4 regions of the Mesorhizobium sp. AR02 genome follow, and region 1 is predicted to be linked to each of the others. Evidence: riboswitches for the same ligand, from Rfam matches in the RefSeq annotation. Region 1 holds a riboswitch; each other region holds the start of a gene.

Region 1 (4,203 bases):
TCCAGAGGTCGACGGACATGGGGTGGCGCAGGTCGCGCAGCGCCGCCAGCCGCATCGAGGGCAGGCGGCCGGCATCCGCCTTCCAAGCTGCTGCCAGGCCGGCGAGGTCGCTGTCGGTGAAGGACAGGGCCACGATATCCGCCGGCGTCTGCCGCAGATCGACCGGCTCGGCGAGATCGTCGAGCGAGGCGGAGGTCGTGGTGAGGATATGCATCGCGGTCTAGCGCGGTTCACCGTTTCACGGAACGGCGAACCGCTCTATCTCCTTGTTTTTACGCAATTCCTGTGGGAAAACCGTGAAACACTTTTCCTGGAATTGCTAGGGCGGTTTGCGTCAGCCGGCGAGTATACGCTCGATTGCCGGGCGGTTCAGCCCCTTGAGGCCAATGACGACCAGGCGCGAGCGGCGGTCGTCCTCAGCCGTCCAGGCGCGGTCGTAGTAATGGTTGACGCGCGGGCCGACGGCCTGCAGCAGGAGCCGCATCGGCTTGCCGCCGACCTCGACGAAGCCTTTCACGCGCAGCACGTTTTCCTGTTCGGCGGCGGTGGCGACGCGCTTTGCCAGTTCGTCCGGATTGGCGACCGAGGCAATGTCGACAATGAAGGTGTCGAAGTCATCATGCTCGTGGTCGAAGGCACCGTCATGATGGGACTTGCGGTTCTCGATGTCGTCCTCGACGGCGAGACCGAGCCCGAGCAGCACGGAAGGATCGACCTTGCCATGCGACGTCGGCACGATCTTCACGGCGCGGGCGGAGTGTTCGCCAATGATGGCGTTGGCGCGCGCCGAACCGGCGGCGTCCATCAGGTCGCTCTTCGACAGGATGATCAGGTCGGCGCAGGCGATCTGGTCCTCGAACACTTCCTCGACAGGGTCGTCATGGTCGAGGCTCTCATCCCCAGCGCGCTGCGCCTGCAGGGCATCCATGTCGTTGGCGACGCGGCCCTCGGCGAGCGCCGGGCCGTCGACCACGGCGATCACGCCATCGACGGTCACGCGGCTCTTCACCGTCGGCCACTGGAAAGCCTGGACCAGCGGCTTGGGCAGAGCGAGGCCCGAGGTCTCGATCAGGATATGGTCGACCTTCGGCGTCAGCGACAGGATTTTGTCGAGCGCCGGCACGAAATCGTCGGCCACGGTGCAGCAGATGCAGCCATTGGCCAGTTCGACGATGTTTTCCTCCGGGCAGGTGTCGATGCCGCAACCTTTGAGGATCTCGCCGTCGATGCCGATGTCGCCGAACTCGTTGACGATGATCGCAATGCGCTTGCCGCCAGCGTTTTCCAGGAGGTGGCGGACCAGCGTCGTCTTGCCGGCGCCGAGAAAGCCGGTGACGACGGTGCAGGGAACACGGGAGACGGAAGCGGTCATGGTTAGTCCTTCAGCATGTCGAGAGGTGGAATGCGGGCAACGAGGCCGCGCTTGAGCGAACCAGGCCGGCCCCGCCAGGGAATGAGGCCATCGGTCGAGGTGGCGAAGAGTTTGGCGCCGGTAACGAGGTCGGCGCCGCTGGCCGCGGTCAGGTCGCCGAACACATAGCTCCAGCAGCCATCACGCAGGATCGCAGCGCTGAGGCGGCGCTTGCAATTACCGAGGCATTCTACCGCGCGGACGCGGATATGGTCGTCAGACGCTGCACGGCGCGTGTCATCAGCCAGCAGTTCGCCGGCGCGGGGATGGGCGTCGGAGCCGGTTTCGTCACGACAGGAGGCGCAGACGATGATCGTGACGCCGGCCAAGGCTTCGCTGTCGGCGGACGAGATATCCGCTGTGCCAGCCGAAAAACTGCTGTTCTGGTCCAAAAAGCCGGGCTCCTTGCCCGGAAACCCGCCGGGCGATCGGATTCTTTTGTCGCAGACGGCAGGTCTCCTGGCTCGCGGGTCATCGCCTTGGGTGCCGCCTTCCCGGGAATCCCCAGTGGCTTTCGGCCTTGGCTCTTCGCTTACAGTTGCGGGGACAGCCGCGGATTTGAGATTTTCATCCCGCACCGCATTCCCTCTTAGCCCCTGCCGTTGCGGGCAAGGGACCGTCTGGAGCGGATTTAGGCTTTTGCGGGCAGTGGAGTCAACGCGGGCTTACGACACGGCGATGTCGGCCAGCGCCGGACCCAGATCACCGACCGGCGTTACTTCGATGCGTTCAAGACCAAGCCAGCCCTGCATCTGCTTAAGTTCCTCGAAGAGTTGCGCCGCTGTTTCAGGCGGTGCGCCGGGCTCGGGGTAGGCCGCGTGCACGCGCAGGACGCTCGCTGGTCGGTCGGCCTTGAGATCGACGCGTGCGACGATCCTGTCGCCGAGCAGGAAGGGCAGGACGTAATAGCCGTACTGCCGCTTCTCGGCCGGGGTGTAGATTTCGATGCGGTAGTGGAAGTCGAACAGCCGCTCCGAGCGCGAGCGTTCGAAGACGACCGGATCGAACGGTGCCAGCAAGGCGCGCGCCTCGATTTTTCGGGGCAAGCGCGCGTCCTTATGGAGGTAAGCCGGCTTGTCCCAGCCCTCGACCCGCACCGGCACCAACTCGCCGGCCTCGACCAGTTCCTCCAACCGCCCCTTCATGTCGGCCGGCGACAGCCGAAAGTAGTCGCGCAGGTCGCCCGATGTCGCGATGCCATGGGCGCGGGCGGAGATGCGCAGCAATTCGCGGTGCGCGTCCCCGGCTGATGGCACCGGCAGATCGAGGATCGCCTGCGGCAGCACGCGTCCCGGCAGGTCGTAGAAGCGCTCGAAGCCGCGGCGATGTGCCGTGGTGATGCGCCCGGCCCAGAACAGCCATTCGAAGGCGTGCTTGGCATGGCTCCAGCCCCACCAGCCGCCCGAACCCTTCTGGCCTTCCAGCGCGGAAGCAGCGATCGGGCCGCGCGCGACGACCTCGCGGTAGATCTCTTCTATATAGGCGGCATGCTCGCGGCCCCATTTGGCCAGCCCCAGATACATCTCGTCGCCTTGCTCGGCGCGCTGCATGCGCCAACGCATCAGCGGATAGGTCTCGACCGGCAGGAACGAGGCCTCGTGCGCCCAGTATTCGAAGACCGTGCGCTTGCGCGTCACGGCGGCGTTGTCGAGCAGAGCGAGCGGGTAGGGCCCCAGGCGCGAATAAGGCGGCATATAGTGAGCGCGCACCACCGCGCTGACGGAATCGATCTGCAGCAGGCCGGTGCGGGAGAGCACGCGGGCGAAGTGGCGGCGGTCGGGTGTGCCATTTGGACGGGGATCGAGAAATCCTTGAGCAGCGAGTGCTATGCGCCGAGCCATGGCAAGGGAGATCTTTTCCTTCATTCGGTGTCACTCTGAGGGTGATGGGATCGGCGGTTTGATGGGTGATTCCAGGCCATGCTAGCAGGGTTTTGGCGGCAACCCTGTCAGGAGAGAAAAGTGGAGTAAAAAGCGAAGGAAATCAAACAGGAGCGGATCGGACCAGTTTCTTCGGATATGCCGTCCAGCACTGCGTTTTGAACAAGGTTTGACTTGCTTCGCTGGAAGTGCTGCGCTAACCCTCGCCGCGTTGCAGCATAGGCCCCTTAAAACGGTTCAGCGGTTAATCTGTCACGCTTCCGCATTAAGGTCCGGTGCTGTAATCAAAGTGGATTGGCGCCAACGGAAAACCGCTGCATGAACGCACTCCTCAGTTCGTACCTGCCCATCGTCCTGTTCATTGGCGTGGCGCTGGTCGTCGGCCTGGCGCTGCTGGCCGCACCGTTCCTGGTGGCCTATCGCAATCCCGATCCTGAAAAGCTTTCCGCCTACGAGTGCGGTTTCAACTCGTTCGACGACGCCCGCATGAAATTCGACATCCGCTTCTACCTGGTGTCGATCCTGTTCATCATCTTCGACCTGGAAGTGGCCTTCCTGTTTCCGTGGGCCGTATCCTTCTCGAAGATCGGCATGCTCGGCTTCTGGTCGATGATGGTGTTTTTGGCAGTGCTGACCATCGGCTTTGCCTATGAATGGAAAAAAGGAGCGCTGGAATGGGATTGAACGACAGTTCAGGCACCCTCGTCGCGCCGAAGCCGAAGGGCATCATCGATCCCAACACCGGCAGGCCGGTGGGGGAGGACGATCCCTTCTTCCTCGAAATCAACAATGAGCTTGCCGACAAGGGTTTTCTGGTCACCTCGACCGAGGCGCTGATCACCTGGGCGCGCAGCGGCTCGCTGATGTTCATGACCTTCGGTCTTGCGTGCTGCGCGGTCGAGATGATCCACA
Region 2 (4,203 bases), 1.4 Mb from region 1:
GACGGCTGCAGCTTCAGCGCGAAGGCCATCTCAGCCATGTTGAGATCGTGGATGACGGCGCGCTTGGGCGGTGCATCGAAGGTCAGCGGTTTGCCGCAGCTATCGACCGTGACCGGGAAGGCGAAGGCCGTCGAGGCCAGCAGCGAGAAGACGAGCGACAGTGCGAGACGTTTCACGGATTTTGCTCCTTGGTTGAACAGTGTCGGATGAAGGCAGGTTTCGATCAGGATGGCGGCGCGGCGCGGTTCGGAACATCGAACACCGTCAGTTCGCGGTCCTCGGTGGGGTGGCGCAGGCGAAACACGTCGACGCCGAAAATCTCGCGGATCAGTTTTTGCGTCAGCGCCTCACGGGGCGCCGCCAGCGCATGCAGCCGCGCTTCGTGCATCACCGCGACTCTGGTGGCGAAGGGCGCCACCAGAGCCAGATCGTGCAGCACCGCGATCACCGTCATGCCGAAGCCGGCCACGAGTTCGAGCAGTTCCGCACGGGCGCGCGGGTCGAGATGGTTGGTCGGCTCGTCGAGGAACAGCACTTTCGGTTGCTGTGCGATGGCGCGCGCAAGCTGGGCGCGTTGACGTTCCCCGCCCGACAGCGAGCCGATGCTGCGGCCAAGCAGCGGCAACAGCCCGGTCCGGCGCAGCGCGTCGACGACAATGTCGCGTTCCTCGCTCCTGCGCCTCAGGCCGGCATGCGGGACGCGGCCAAGCTCGACATAGTCGATCACCGCCAGCCGCGGATCCGGCTGGTCGGTCTGGCCGACAACGGCGATGTGCAATGCCCGTTCGGCGGCAGAAATCCTGTCCAGGCGGCGCCCGCCAAGCTTCACCTCGCCCGAACTTGGCCTGAGCATGCCAGACAGCATGCGCAGCAGCGTCGTCTTGCCGGCGCCGTTGGGGCCGATAATGGCGAGGCGATCACCAGCGGCAACCGACAGGCTGACCGCATGGACCAAGTCCCGGCCATTCGCCATGGCGCCCAGATCGCTGGCCTCAAGAAGCGGCATTGTCATCGACTATCACCCGCAAGCTTGGCAGGTGCCGGGATGCGGGCCAGCGTCTTGCCGGCCAGTCGCGGCGGACGTTGTCCGGAATTGCACCAGCCGTCTGCCAGCGACGCATAGAGCCTGGCAAATCGCACGAGATCGCCGGCGTCGGCCTCGGCGTCGATGGAGCCGAAGAGGTAGGAAGCCTTGCCCGGCGCCTGGAAGGCCACCGTCAGCGGCCGCGCGCAGCCCGCCATGCATTCAACGCCTTCGATCGTGAAGCCATGCGCCACGGCGGGTTCATGGTGGGCCGAGAGCCGGGAACGCAAATCGCTGCACAAGGCTTCGCCCGACCTGGTCCCTGTCGGAACGTCACGGCAAAGCGTGCACACGATGATGCGATGATCGATGGAGCCGTCCAACTTTCCGTCACTTTCCAAAACTGGCGACGGAAGGATGTTGGCGAGCCGGCCGACAAGACCGACGTCCACGTTTCCTCCCGGCACACCCCGTCCGGTCAACTCAGTGATGGCAGGTCTCCTGGCTCGCGGGTCTTTGCGCAATCCGGCCTTCCCAGCCTTGCCGGCCAGTGGCATGTCGGATCTTGCTCACCGCTTACAGTTGCGGGGGCAGCCACGGCCTCGACCCTTTGAGGGCTTCACCGTGTTCCCTTTTCACCCCTTGCCTTTCGACGCGGGGACCATCACCGGGCCATCGTAGTTTTCCGCCGATCGCGCCGCAACGGTTTTTTGGTCCGAGCTCGAACGCATCCACAAAATCAATTTGTTATAACATTACATATCTCACCAGGCGACGCTGTCAATCCCGGATCGGTAACGGTCATCGAAACATCGGAAAATTTTCAGAAGCCGATCGGGATTTCAGGGCCCGAAACGCCGATTGAGAACGTGCTGGTGAACGACGATCTCGCGCTCGATCGCGAACAGGCCCGAACCCTGCGACTGGTAGCGGTCGCCCCAGAGTTGGCCGGCGGTGGCGATGTCGATAAGGCTGATGGCCATGACGACAAGCTCGCCCTGACGGCGCAGCGACCCTTCCACCAGATAGTCGGCGCCGATACGGGCACGGACCTGCGGCCACTCGGCGCGGCCGAACGACGTGAAGGAAAAGCTGGAGTTCCGCGCAAGCACCGTGATGGTGCCGAAGCGCGCGACACCGTTGATCAGATCCTCGGCGAAACCGTCGACCATGGCCTCGTCGGCCGGATCGCCGCTCTCGTTGCGGAAGCGCACCACCGCCACGATCGGTTGCGAGCCGATCTCGGGCGCTGCCTCGGCCCCGGCGGCGAGCATGTAGCCCCGCTTTGGGACGGTGCGCACCATGTCCTCGCCGATCGCCTTGCGGATCTCGCGGATCGATTGCGTGAGCGAATCCTCAGTGACGTAGACACCGGGCCAGACGGCATCCATCAGCTCCGATTTCGGCACGACGCGGCCCATGTTGTGGGCAAGGTGTGAAAGCAGCGCGTAGGCCTTGGGGCGCAGGAACAGCGGCTCGTTGACGCCGCGCAGCGTTCCCATCGACAGGTCCAGCGTGAACCCGCCGAAACGGAAAATCTGGTCGGCAACCGCCGTCCTCATCGGGACACCCCTCCCCGGACATTGGGTCGTGCAGCATCGATTCCCACATCGGACGCGGCACGGACACATGCATTATTGCCCAATGCGCAATTTCGATCAAACTGGCCGTCGACACGGTCAGTAATGTCAGCGCGCCAAATGCGAGGAGCCATGAACCCGATCGAGAAAGCGCTGTGGTTTGTCGAGAGCCATCTGCCTGAGGCAATCTCGCTCGACGACGTCGCCCAAAGCAGCGGTGTGTCGCGCTTCCACGTGACGCGCGCCTTCGGTGCCGCCACCGGCCGCTCCGTCATGGGCTATATGCGGGCGCGGCGCTTGAGCGAAGCGGCGCGCAGGCTGGCCGGCGGGGCACCCGACATCCTCTTGGTGGCGCTCGACGCCGGCTACAACTCGCATGAGGCTTTCACCCGTGCCTTCCGCGACCAGTTCGGCACCACGCCGGAGCTGGTGCGCGCGCAAGGCTCGACCAAGACCCTCGACCTCGTGGAGCCGATCCTGATGGACCAATCCCTTCTCGCCAACCTCGAACCACCGCGCTTCGAGACCAGCCGGCCGTTCCTGATCGCCGGGCTCGGCGAACGCTACAGCTGCGAAACCAGCGCCGCGATTCCGATGCAGTGGCAACGCTTCGGCCCTTACATCGGCAACATCCCGGGCGAGACCGGCGACGTTGCCTATGGCGTCTGCGTCAACGGCGACGATGCCGGCAATTTCGACTACATCGCCGGTGTCGAAGTGTCAGACTTTTCCGACCTCCCCAAGGAATTCAGCCGCGTGCGCATACCGGCGCAGAAATATGCGGTGTTTTCGCATCGCGAGCACATCTCGACCATCCGCCGCACCGTCAACACGATCTGGAACAAATGGCTGCCGGCCTCCGGGCACGAGATATCGGACGCGCCCGAATTCGAACGCTATGGCCCGGAGTTCGATCCGCGCAGCGGCAATGGCGGGCTGGAGATCTGGATACCGGTGAAATCTTAGGTATCGCGCGACCGTACCTTGGTGTGTGGCCAAGGTACGGTCCGCCGCTCCGCCTACTCCACGGTGAGAGCGACCTCGTAGAGGCCGGGATGGGCCTGACCCAAGGCCTGGTTGCGATCGAGAAAGCCGCTGCTGCGCAGATGCTCGAAGACCCGCCGCATGGCCGCTTGGTCGTGCGCCTGGGCGTAGTTGACGACACGTGTGCCGTCGAGACTTCGGTGCAGGCTGGCGGACATCCAGCCGGGAACGCCACGGCAACTCGTTGCCGCCTCCCGCAGCAGATCGATCAGTGCCTGCTGTCCGCCTTCGGGCACGGTGAAGACATTGATCTGGGTGATGATGCCGGTGTCGGCGCGAATGATGGGCATTTTGCTTCTCCTTCGTTGGCGGCTGGCAAACGAAGGAACGCCGATCAGCGAAAACCCCGAACGCCAAGCCAGGCGTAAAACCACGCCGTGGGCTTGCCGTGGGTTCCCATATGGGATGGGAACGGAGCTTCCAGTTGGTGGAAGGGAGCGGGTTTACCGTTTGCCGCTCCAGGGTCCTTTTCGACCCGTGTTCCATAGCATCGGCGCAAGCCGCCAACAACCGCGCATCATGGCAACGGATGCCGAAGCGAGTTCGCTATAGGTC
Region 3 (4,203 bases), 3.7 Mb from region 1:
CGGCCGCGCCATCGTGCGCAATCCGAAAGTGTTCCTGTTCGACGAGCCGCTGTCGAACCTTGACGCCGCACTGCGCGTCGCCACGCGTATCGAGATCGCCAAGCTCAAGGAATCGATGCCCGCCACGACCATGATCTACGTCACCCATGACCAGGTCGAGGCGATGACGCTCGCCGACCGCATCGTGGTGTTGAAGGACGGCCATATCGAGCAGGTCGGTACGCCTATGGATCTCTACAAGAAGCCCGGCAATCTGTTCGTCGCCCAGTTCATCGGCTCGCCGGCCATGAACATCCTGCCGGCGACGATCGACAAGACCGGCAACCCGACCGTCGTCAGCCATGTCGGCGGCCGTAAGGCTACGGTGCCGATTACGACGCCTGCTTCGGCGAAGGGTGCGGCGGTAAGCTTCGGGGTGCGGCCGGAAGACCTCATGGTCGCAACCGGCGCGGATTATCTGTTCGAGGGAACGGTCGATTATGTCGAGCAGCTCGGCGAGGTTCAGCTGGTCTATGTCGACATCGGCCGCGCCGACCTGCCGCTGGTGACAAAGCTGCCGGGCAATGTCGAGGTCAAGCGCGGCTCGACGCTCCGGCTGAGCGCCAATGGCGAGGACCTGCATATCTTCGATGCGGACGGACATTCCTTCGCACTCCGGAAGCCGGAAGCAAAAGCGGCTTAAGACAGAACCCCATCTCGACGGCGTAAAAAAGAGCGGCGGGCATGGCCCGCCGCTCTTTTTTAGAATCGGCTTCGGCTGTTAGTGGTTGCCGAAGCGGTCCCGGTCGCTGCTCTGAGGGATCGACTTCTGCACGTCGCCCGATGAATTGAGCAGCTTGTAGACGGGCGAGCCGCTGTCACGGATCGAAGCCGTGCGCGAATTGTCAACCGAAGTCGCGGCAGGCTGGTTGGCGCCATTGGAGCCGTAATTGTCACTGCCTGCGAAGGCGCTGCCGGAGACAGCCAGAACGGCGGCGGCAGCAAGGATGATCTTCTTCATTTCAAGTCTCCTGAATTTTGAGCTTCACGGGAGCAGCGGGGCAAACCGCCGCTCCCGGAATCGGCTGTTAGCGGCCGAAAAGATTACGATCGGCACCCTTGACAGGCGCCTGGGCAGCCGGTTCCGACTTCTTGATCGAAGCCGTGTAAGAGCTGTCGGTCGAAGCAACAGCGGGCTGGTTGGCGCCATTGGAGCCATAGTTGTCGCTGCCAGCAAAGGCGCTGCCGGAGATGGCCAGGACGGCGGCAGCAGCAATGATGAACTTGTTCATGTTAGTCTCCTGAATTTCTGAAGGTCGGCCAGAGCGGCGGACAAAAGCCCGCCGTCGGCCGGGATCGGCTGTTAGTTGTTGCCGAAGAGGTTGTGGTCAGCACCCTGCACAGGCGTCTGAGCAGCCGGTTCCGACTTCTTGGTCGAAGCGGTGTACGAGCTGTCGACAGCAGCGGTGGCTGCAGGGGCATTCGAACCGTAGTGGTCGCTACCAGCGAAGGCGCTGCCGGAAATGGCCAGAAGGGCGGCGGCAGTGAGAACAATCTTTTTCATTTTGGGTACTCCAGTATTTTTCCGTCCGTCTAGCGGCGTGTCTTGGGATTAAAATCGCGTCGTTCGGACAGCCCCGATGTGGGAAAGCCAGCTAGCCGTTTCCAATCACGAAGTTGTTCCGTGTGGACCAAGTATCCACCACTTGAAATTGTACCAAGGCCCTCTAAGCCAAACATTTTTCTTTTTAATATCAAACTGTTAGTCAAAACCGGCGCTGCGATCACCAACTGTATCGGAGGCTCAGCGTTCACACCGTCCTGCACGCACCGTCAACAGAAACGAACCGTTCGGTTCGATTTTAGAATCTGCTAATAGTCACTTTTCGAAACCGTTAACCTTTTTTGCCGCCGTTTCGGGTCGATCTGGATAGCCGGCACCGCCACCAACGAAACGATTTTCGTGACCGCTGTGCTTGACCCGATCATTGCGCATGCGTGTCGCGCCACATGGATGCGATGTCGCTTTCATGCCGATGTCGCAAACGCTGTCGTGATTAGATCAGGGCATCTCAGGTGCCGCTTCGTGACGACGGGGCGGAGAATTGGGAAGCCGGTCAGAATCCGGCGCTGCCCCCGCAACGGTGGTGGAGTTCAAGTCGCAACGGGAGACCACTGGGCGAAAGCCTGGGAAGGTGTCGCGATCGTCCGCAAGGACACTCCAGAGCCCGGAAACCAGCCCGAGAATTTGAACTCGACTGATCGCGGTGGGCGGTCAAGAGGCGGATGGTGCATGCCCGGTTTTCGCCGGCCTGCGTCCGGTCCTTCCTCAATCACCACCAGTTCAGTCCTTGAAGCATGAGGACAGGACATGGATGCGCGCAACGACATGCTGAGGCTCTTGAACAGCCGCAGAGAGGGTTTCTCACTCGAGCAGCCCTTCTACACCGACCCAGACTACTTCAAACTAGACATGGAGCTAATCTGGTATCGCGACTGGCTGTTCATCGGCCATGATTGCGAATTGCCGAAGCCCGGCAGCTTCATCACCGTACAGATCGGCGACTATCCGGTCGTGCTGGTGCGCGATCAGCAAGGCAAGATCAACGCCTTCCATAATTCCTGCCGCCATCGCGGCAGCCGCGTCTGCAACACCGACAAGGGCATGGCGGCCAAGCTAGTCTGTCCCTATCACCAGTGGACCTATGAACTGGATGGCCGCCTGCTGTTCGCCCGCCAGATGGCCGACGGTTTCGACAAGACCCAGTTCGGGCTGAAGCCGGTCGCCTGCGAAAGCGTGGCCGGCTATATCTTCATCTGCCTGGCAAAGGAGCCCGCCGACTTCGCGCCGATGCGGGCGATGATCGAACCCTACCTCAAGCCGCACCGCCTGAGCGAAGCAAAGATCGCCTTCGAGAGCACGATCGTCGAGAAGGGCAATTGGAAGCTGGTCTGGGAGAACAACCGCGAGTGCTACCATTGCGCCGGCAATCACCCGGAGCTGTGCAAGACCTTCCCGGAAGCCCCGACGGTGACCGGCGTGCAAGGCGCCGACAGCGACCCGGAGATGCTGGCGCATTGGGCCAAATGCGAGGCAGCCGGCCTGCCGAGCAAGTTCCGCATCGACCCGGCCGGACAATACCGCGCCACCCGCGCGCCGCTGCTGCGCGACGCGGTCAGCTACACGATGACCGGCAAGCGGGCGGTGAAGAAGAACCTCTCCGACAGCGTCTCGGCCGACCGCATCGGCACGTTGATGCACTATCACTACCCGACGACCTGGAACCATATCCTGATCGACCATGCCGTCACCTTCCGGGTGCTGCCGATCAGCGCGACGGAAACCGCGGTGACGACCAAATGGCTGGTTCACAAGGATGCCGTCGAGGGTGTCGATTACGATCTTGCCGAACTCACTCATGTCTGGACCGAGACCAACGACCAGGACCGCCGCATCGTCGAGGAAAACGCCTTCGGGATCCTGTCGCCGGCCTATGAACCCGGTCCCTATTCGGAGCTGCATGAGGGCGGCGTGATCCAGTTCGTCGACTGGTACGCGCGCTTCATCGGCCCGCGCCTTGCCGACGATGGCCGGCCGGCCCTGCGCAGCGTTGCTTGAGAGGTTGAGGGATGAATGCGATGACGGATCTTGGCCTCTATCGCCATCTTGACCAGATGGCGCCGTGGAACGACAGGCTGCAGGTGCTGGAAGTGATCGGCGTCAGCGACGAGGCGCCTGACGTCAAGACCTTCACCTTCCGCTCCGACAACCAGACCTGGTTCCGCTACAAGCCTGGCCAGTTCGTGACGCTGGAGCTGCCGACATCGGACGGGCCGCTGATGCGCACCTATACTCTGTCGTCCTCGCCGTCGCGGCCGTTCTCGATCGCGGTGACGGTGAAGGCGCAGGCCGGCAGCATCGGCACGCGCTGGATGTTCGATCACCTAGCGCCCGGCTCGCACGTCAAGGCCTATGGGCCGGCGGGCGACTTTTCGCTGCACAGCCATCCGGCGGCCAAATATCTGTTCATCTCGGCCGGTTCCGGCGTGACGCCGATGATGTCGATGCTGCGCTGGCTGAATGACTGCGCGCCATGGACCGATGTCGGCTTCGTCAACTGTGCGCGGCGCGCCGAAGAGATCATCTTCCGCAAGGAACTCGAACTGCTCGGCGGCCATATGCCTGGCCTGTCGCTCGGTTTCATGATCGAGGAGCGGTCGAGC
Region 4 (4,203 bases), 1.9 Mb from region 1:
AGGGGGAAGGGGTGGTCGTCCCGAGCGTCGACCCCGAGACCGCCGCACGGCTGATCAATGGCGCCAGCAGCCAGGCGGCGCAGCGGATCGCCAATTCGAACGACCCCGAAGCGACGTCGAAGATGGTCGTGGCGGCGTTCAAGCAACTGCTGGAGGGCCTGCTCAGGAAACCAGGTTCATAACAGAACTAAAATCCCCGTTGGGCGCCTCGCTGGCACCGCCCACGATTGACAATCTTCAGGCAGAGCGCATCCTCCGCAGCCATCTCTGAGGGGAGATTCGGAGCATGTGGGATTTCGAGATCGGCAGGTCGGTGTCCATCATGATCAGGACCTGGCCCTTCATTGTCTTTCGCATGATCGTCTATTTCGGCATCACGCTGGCCTACATCATGGCGACCGGCACCGGCGCCTCGGTCGGCTATGGCGTCGGCCATATCTCCACCGATCCTGACGGGCCGCTGTCTTTTGCCCTGTGGGGTGGCGTGGTCGGTTTCGGCGTCGTCTCGATCGCCGTCTACTGGATCCGCGAATACATCCTCTACGTCGTCAAGGCCGGCCATATCGCCGTCATGGTTCATCTGATCGATGGCCGGGATGTTCCCGACGGCCAGAACCAGATCGCCTATGCCAAGCAGGTCGTCACCGAGCGGTTCGCCGAGGCCAACATCCTTTTCGTCGTCGACCAGCTGGTCAAGGGCGCCATCCGCGCCATCACCGGCCTGCTCGGCGGCATCGCCGCTTTCCTGCCCATTCCGGGCCTGAGCGGGCTGGTCTCGTTCATCAACACGGTGATCCGCCTGTCGCTGACCTACGTCGACGAGATCATCCTCGGCTACAACATCCGCATCAATTCGTCCTCGCCCTTCGAGACCGCGCGCCAAGGCGTCGTGCTCTATGCCCAGAACGGCAAGACCATGGTCAAGAACGCCGTCTGGCTGGCGATCATCATGTGGGCCGTGTCGTTCGTCATCTTCCTGCTGATGCTGGCCCCGGCCGCCGCCATTCTCTTCATGATGCCAGGGCAGCTCGCCGGCTGGGCCTTCGTGCTCGCCATCGTCTTCGCCTGGGCTTTCAAGGCAGCGTTCATCGAGCCGTTCGCCATCGCTTGCCTGATGCAGGTCTATTTCAAGACCATTGCCGGCCAGGTGCCCGATCCGGCCTGGGATGCCCGGCTGGCCGAGGCGTCGTCGAAGTTCAGGGAACTCAAGGACAAGGCGCTGGCTTCCTTCGGCGGTTCGCGCTGGGGCACGGCTGGCGCGACGCGCTGATCGGCCGGGCAGGTGGTCGCCGACGCAACAGCAACGGTGTTGAGGTGTGCCACCGCTGATTTGAGTGGCGCCTCACCTTGCCCTGAAAACGTCTCGCTCATGATCAGCTCGGGCAGCGGCAGGCGTCGGCCCCAGCCATGCGTTTCGAGGTCCGGTTTCGGCGCGAATTCCGAGACACGGCCGACGCAGAGATAGGCGATCGGCGTCACGTGATCGGGAATGGCCAGCAGGCTCTTCAACGCTTGCGGCTCGATGATGCTGACCCAGCCGACACCGACGCCTTCGGCCCGCGCCGCCAGCCAGAAATTCTGCACCGCGCAGACCGTGCTGTAGAGATCCATCTCCGGATTGTGCCAGCGTCCCAGCGGTGAGCCCTGCGAGCGCTGGCGGTCGCAGGTGATGCAGATGTTGAGCGCGCTTTCGCAGATGCCTTCCAGCTTGAGTTTGCGGTAGAGCGCCTGCCGCTCTGCCTCGATGGCCGGCAGCTCCTGCTCACGCGCGGCAAGGAACAGGTCGCGCACCTTTTCCCGCCGTTTGGCGTCGCGAATGACGATGAAGTTCCACGGCTGCATGAAGCCGACCGATGGTGCGTGATGGGCGGCAAGCAGCAGCCGCGCCAGCACCTCGTCGTCGAGCGCGGTGGGGAGGAAATGGCTGCGCACATCGCGTCGCGTGAACATGGCGCGGTAGACCGCGTCGCGCGCCATCTGGTCAAATCCGTCGCCCATAGGAGCGGTCATGGCTTCCGGCATCGCTCGTCCCCTTGCGATTGCAATCAATGTCGTCCGCCTGACCATGCGGATGACGATGCCTGCCAGGCCGGTCTTCTGGCTCAGGATCAACCCGCGTCCGGTGCCTTCCCGTCATCGACAGTGGCATTTACCGGCGCGGTCCCCCTCACAGCGTTGGGCACGCCACGGAATTCAACCGTGTTCCCGATTCTCCCGCTTGCGGCGGGCACCAGGCAGTGGCGGCGACCTTACGCCGAAGCGCCGGCAGCGCCAATCCCCGCAGCGACGCCAATAGACGCAGGCGTGATTTTCCCCAGTCATCAAGCCGCAATGCATGGCCATCGCCGCGCCGGGGCACTAGATAGGGAGCATGACAACCCGTCTCTACACCCACCCGATCTTCCTCGAGCACATCACGCCGCCTGGCCATCCCGAGCGGCCGGACCGCTTGCGCGCTATCGAGCGCGTGCTTGACGACGAAGCCTTTGCCGCGCTCGATCGCGTCAAGGCGCCTGAAGGCGATGAGGCCACCATCCTCTACGCCCATCCTGCCGATTTCGTCGCGCGTGTGCGCGCCGCCATTCCCGAAGAGGGCCTTGCCCGTATCGATGCCGACACCACCGCCAGCCCGAAGAGCTGGCAGGCGGTGATCACCGCGATCGGCGCGGCCAACGCGGCTGTGGACGATGTCTTCACCGGCCGCGCCGACAATGTCTTCGTCGCCGCCCGTCCGCCCGGCCACCATGCCGAAAAGACCACGGCGATGGGCTTCTGCTTCTTCAACACGGCGGCGATCGCCGCGCGCTATGCGCAGAAGAAGCATGGCGTCGAGCGCGTCGCCGTCGTCGACTGGGACGTGCACCACGGCAACGGCACGCAGGATATTTTCTGGGACGATCCGTCGGTGCTCTATTGTTCGACGCACCAGATGCCGCTCTATCCCGGCACCGGCGCGAAGAGCGAGACCGGCGCCGGCAACATCGTCAACGCGCCTTTGGCACCGCAGACCGGCAGCGAGGTGTTTCGCGATGCCTTCCTGTCGCGTGTCCTGCCGGCGCTCGACAATTTCGCGCCGGATCTGATCATCATTTCGGCCGGCTTCGACGCGCACCATCGCGACCCGCTGGCCGAGATCAATCTGACCGAGGACGATTTCGACTGGGCGACCGGCCAGCTGATGCAGCGTGCGGCCCGCCACAGCGGCAACAGGCTCGTCAGCCTGCTCGAGGGCGGCTACGATCTGCAGGGACTGGCATTTTCGGTCGCCGCCCATGTCGGCCGACTGATGAAAGGATGAATGATGGCTGCTGAGACCAACGAAGACGTCAAGGCGATGAGCTTCGAGCAGGCACTCGACGCGCTGGAGAAGATCGTCGATGATCTGGAGCGTGGCGACGTGCCGCTCGACCAGTCGATCCGCATCTATGAGCGCGGTGAGGCGCTGAAGGCGCATTGCGACCGGCTGCTGAAGGCCGCCGAGGACAAGGTCGAGAAGATCAGGCTGTCGCGCGACGGCAAGCCGGTTGGCACGGAGCCGCTCGACGCGGACTGAGGCGCGAGCCGTTCACCGAGTTTTGGACATCATCGTGATTGAGGATAAGGTTCGTCGCCATTGATATGGCGCCCAGGACAAGAGGAGATACGGAAGCGATGTGCAGAAACATCAAGACCCTGTTCAATTTTGATCCGCCGGCAACCAATGACGAAGTGCGCGACGCGGCCCTTCAGTTTGTCCGCAAGCTGAGCGGAACGACACGGCCCTCGAAACAGAACCAGCATGCATTCGACCATGCGGTCGAGGCCATCGCGGCATCGGCGCGCGAGCTGCTCGATTCACTCGAAACCCATCAGCACCCGCGCAATCGCGAAGAGGTGGCGGCCAAACTGCGGGCAAAAGCGGCGATCCGCTTTGCCTGACGCTGCCAAAGCGGTCCTTGACCGCTGACAAGGAGAGTCCATGAGCTTCTTTCCAGGGAAAGACCCTGAAGCGGGCGACGCCTTCGCCAGCGACCAGATCGAGCTGATGGTCATCCCGAACGCCAAGGATATTGGCGGCTTCGAGGTCCGTCGGGCGTTGCCGACCGCCAAGAGGCGGCTGGTCGGGCCGTTCATCTTTTTCGATCGCATGGGCCCGGCGATCCTGCGCGGCAGCCAGGCGATGGATGTCCGTCCGCATCCGCATATCGGCCTGTCGACGGTGAC

What was found. A riboswitch is a leader RNA that binds a small molecule or an ion and turns the genes downstream of it on or off. The one in region 1 is predicted to bind cobalamin.
Region 2: another riboswitch for cobalamin. It lies ahead of DBIPINDM_RS39925 (DUF1636 family protein); the one in region 1 lies ahead of DBIPINDM_RS32715 (DUF1636 family protein).
Region 3: another riboswitch for cobalamin. It lies ahead of DBIPINDM_RS14645 (aromatic ring-hydroxylating oxygenase subunit alpha); the one in region 1 lies ahead of DBIPINDM_RS32715 (DUF1636 family protein).
Region 4: another riboswitch for cobalamin. It lies ahead of bluB (5,6-dimethylbenzimidazole synthase); the one in region 1 lies ahead of DBIPINDM_RS32715 (DUF1636 family protein).

The regions. Positions count from the first base shown of each region.
Region 1 covers NZ_CP080531.1:5,889,759-5,893,961, forward strand. The annotation lists gene DBIPINDM_RS32705 (cobaltochelatase subunit CobN) at 1-214, opposite strand, end outside; gene cobW (cobalamin biosynthesis protein CobW) at 335-1,372, opposite strand; gene DBIPINDM_RS32715 (DUF1636 family protein) at 1,375-1,803, opposite strand; cobalamin riboswitch at 1,843-2,047, opposite strand; gene DBIPINDM_RS32720 (winged helix-turn-helix domain-containing protein) at 2,077-3,276, opposite strand; gene DBIPINDM_RS32725 (NADH-quinone oxidoreductase subunit A) at 3,610-3,975, shown strand; gene DBIPINDM_RS32730 (NuoB/complex I 20 kDa subunit family protein) at 3,966-4,203, shown strand, end outside.
Region 2 covers NZ_CP080531.1:7,318,715-7,322,917, forward strand. The annotation lists gene DBIPINDM_RS39915 (ABC transporter substrate-binding protein) at 1-176, opposite strand, end outside; gene DBIPINDM_RS39920 (ABC transporter ATP-binding protein) at 224-1,012, opposite strand; gene DBIPINDM_RS39925 (DUF1636 family protein) at 1,009-1,476, opposite strand; cobalamin riboswitch at 1,498-1,705, opposite strand; gene DBIPINDM_RS39930 (winged helix-turn-helix domain-containing protein) at 1,867-2,586, opposite strand; gene DBIPINDM_RS39935 (AraC family transcriptional regulator) at 2,737-3,570, shown strand; gene DBIPINDM_RS39940 (antibiotic biosynthesis monooxygenase family protein) at 3,624-3,938, opposite strand; gene DBIPINDM_RS39945 (bifunctional helix-turn-helix transcriptional regulator/GNAT family N-acetyltransferase) at 4,195-4,203, opposite strand, start outside.
Region 3 covers NZ_CP080531.1:2,202,904-2,207,106, forward strand. The annotation lists gene DBIPINDM_RS14625 (ABC transporter ATP-binding protein) at 1-682, shown strand, start outside; gene DBIPINDM_RS14630 (DUF680 domain-containing protein) at 761-1,000, opposite strand; gene DBIPINDM_RS14635 (DUF680 domain-containing protein) at 1,068-1,271, opposite strand; gene DBIPINDM_RS14640 (DUF680 domain-containing protein) at 1,343-1,543, opposite strand; cobalamin riboswitch at 2,037-2,238, shown strand; gene DBIPINDM_RS14645 (aromatic ring-hydroxylating oxygenase subunit alpha) at 2,351-3,598, shown strand; gene DBIPINDM_RS14650 (hybrid-cluster NAD(P)-dependent oxidoreductase) at 3,619-4,203, shown strand, end outside.
Region 4 covers NZ_CP080531.1:366,334-370,536, reverse strand. The annotation lists gene DBIPINDM_RS06450 (TetR/AcrR family transcriptional regulator) at 1-182, shown strand, start outside; gene DBIPINDM_RS06445 (hypothetical protein) at 287-1,270, shown strand; partial or broken gene bluB (5,6-dimethylbenzimidazole synthase) at 1,441-1,950, opposite strand; cobalamin riboswitch at 2,070-2,250, opposite strand; gene DBIPINDM_RS06435 (histone deacetylase family protein) at 2,372-3,298, shown strand; gene DBIPINDM_RS06430 (exodeoxyribonuclease VII small subunit) at 3,302-3,553, shown strand; gene DBIPINDM_RS06425 (DUF2277 domain-containing protein) at 3,652-3,918, shown strand; gene DBIPINDM_RS06420 (pirin family protein) at 3,959-4,203, shown strand, end outside.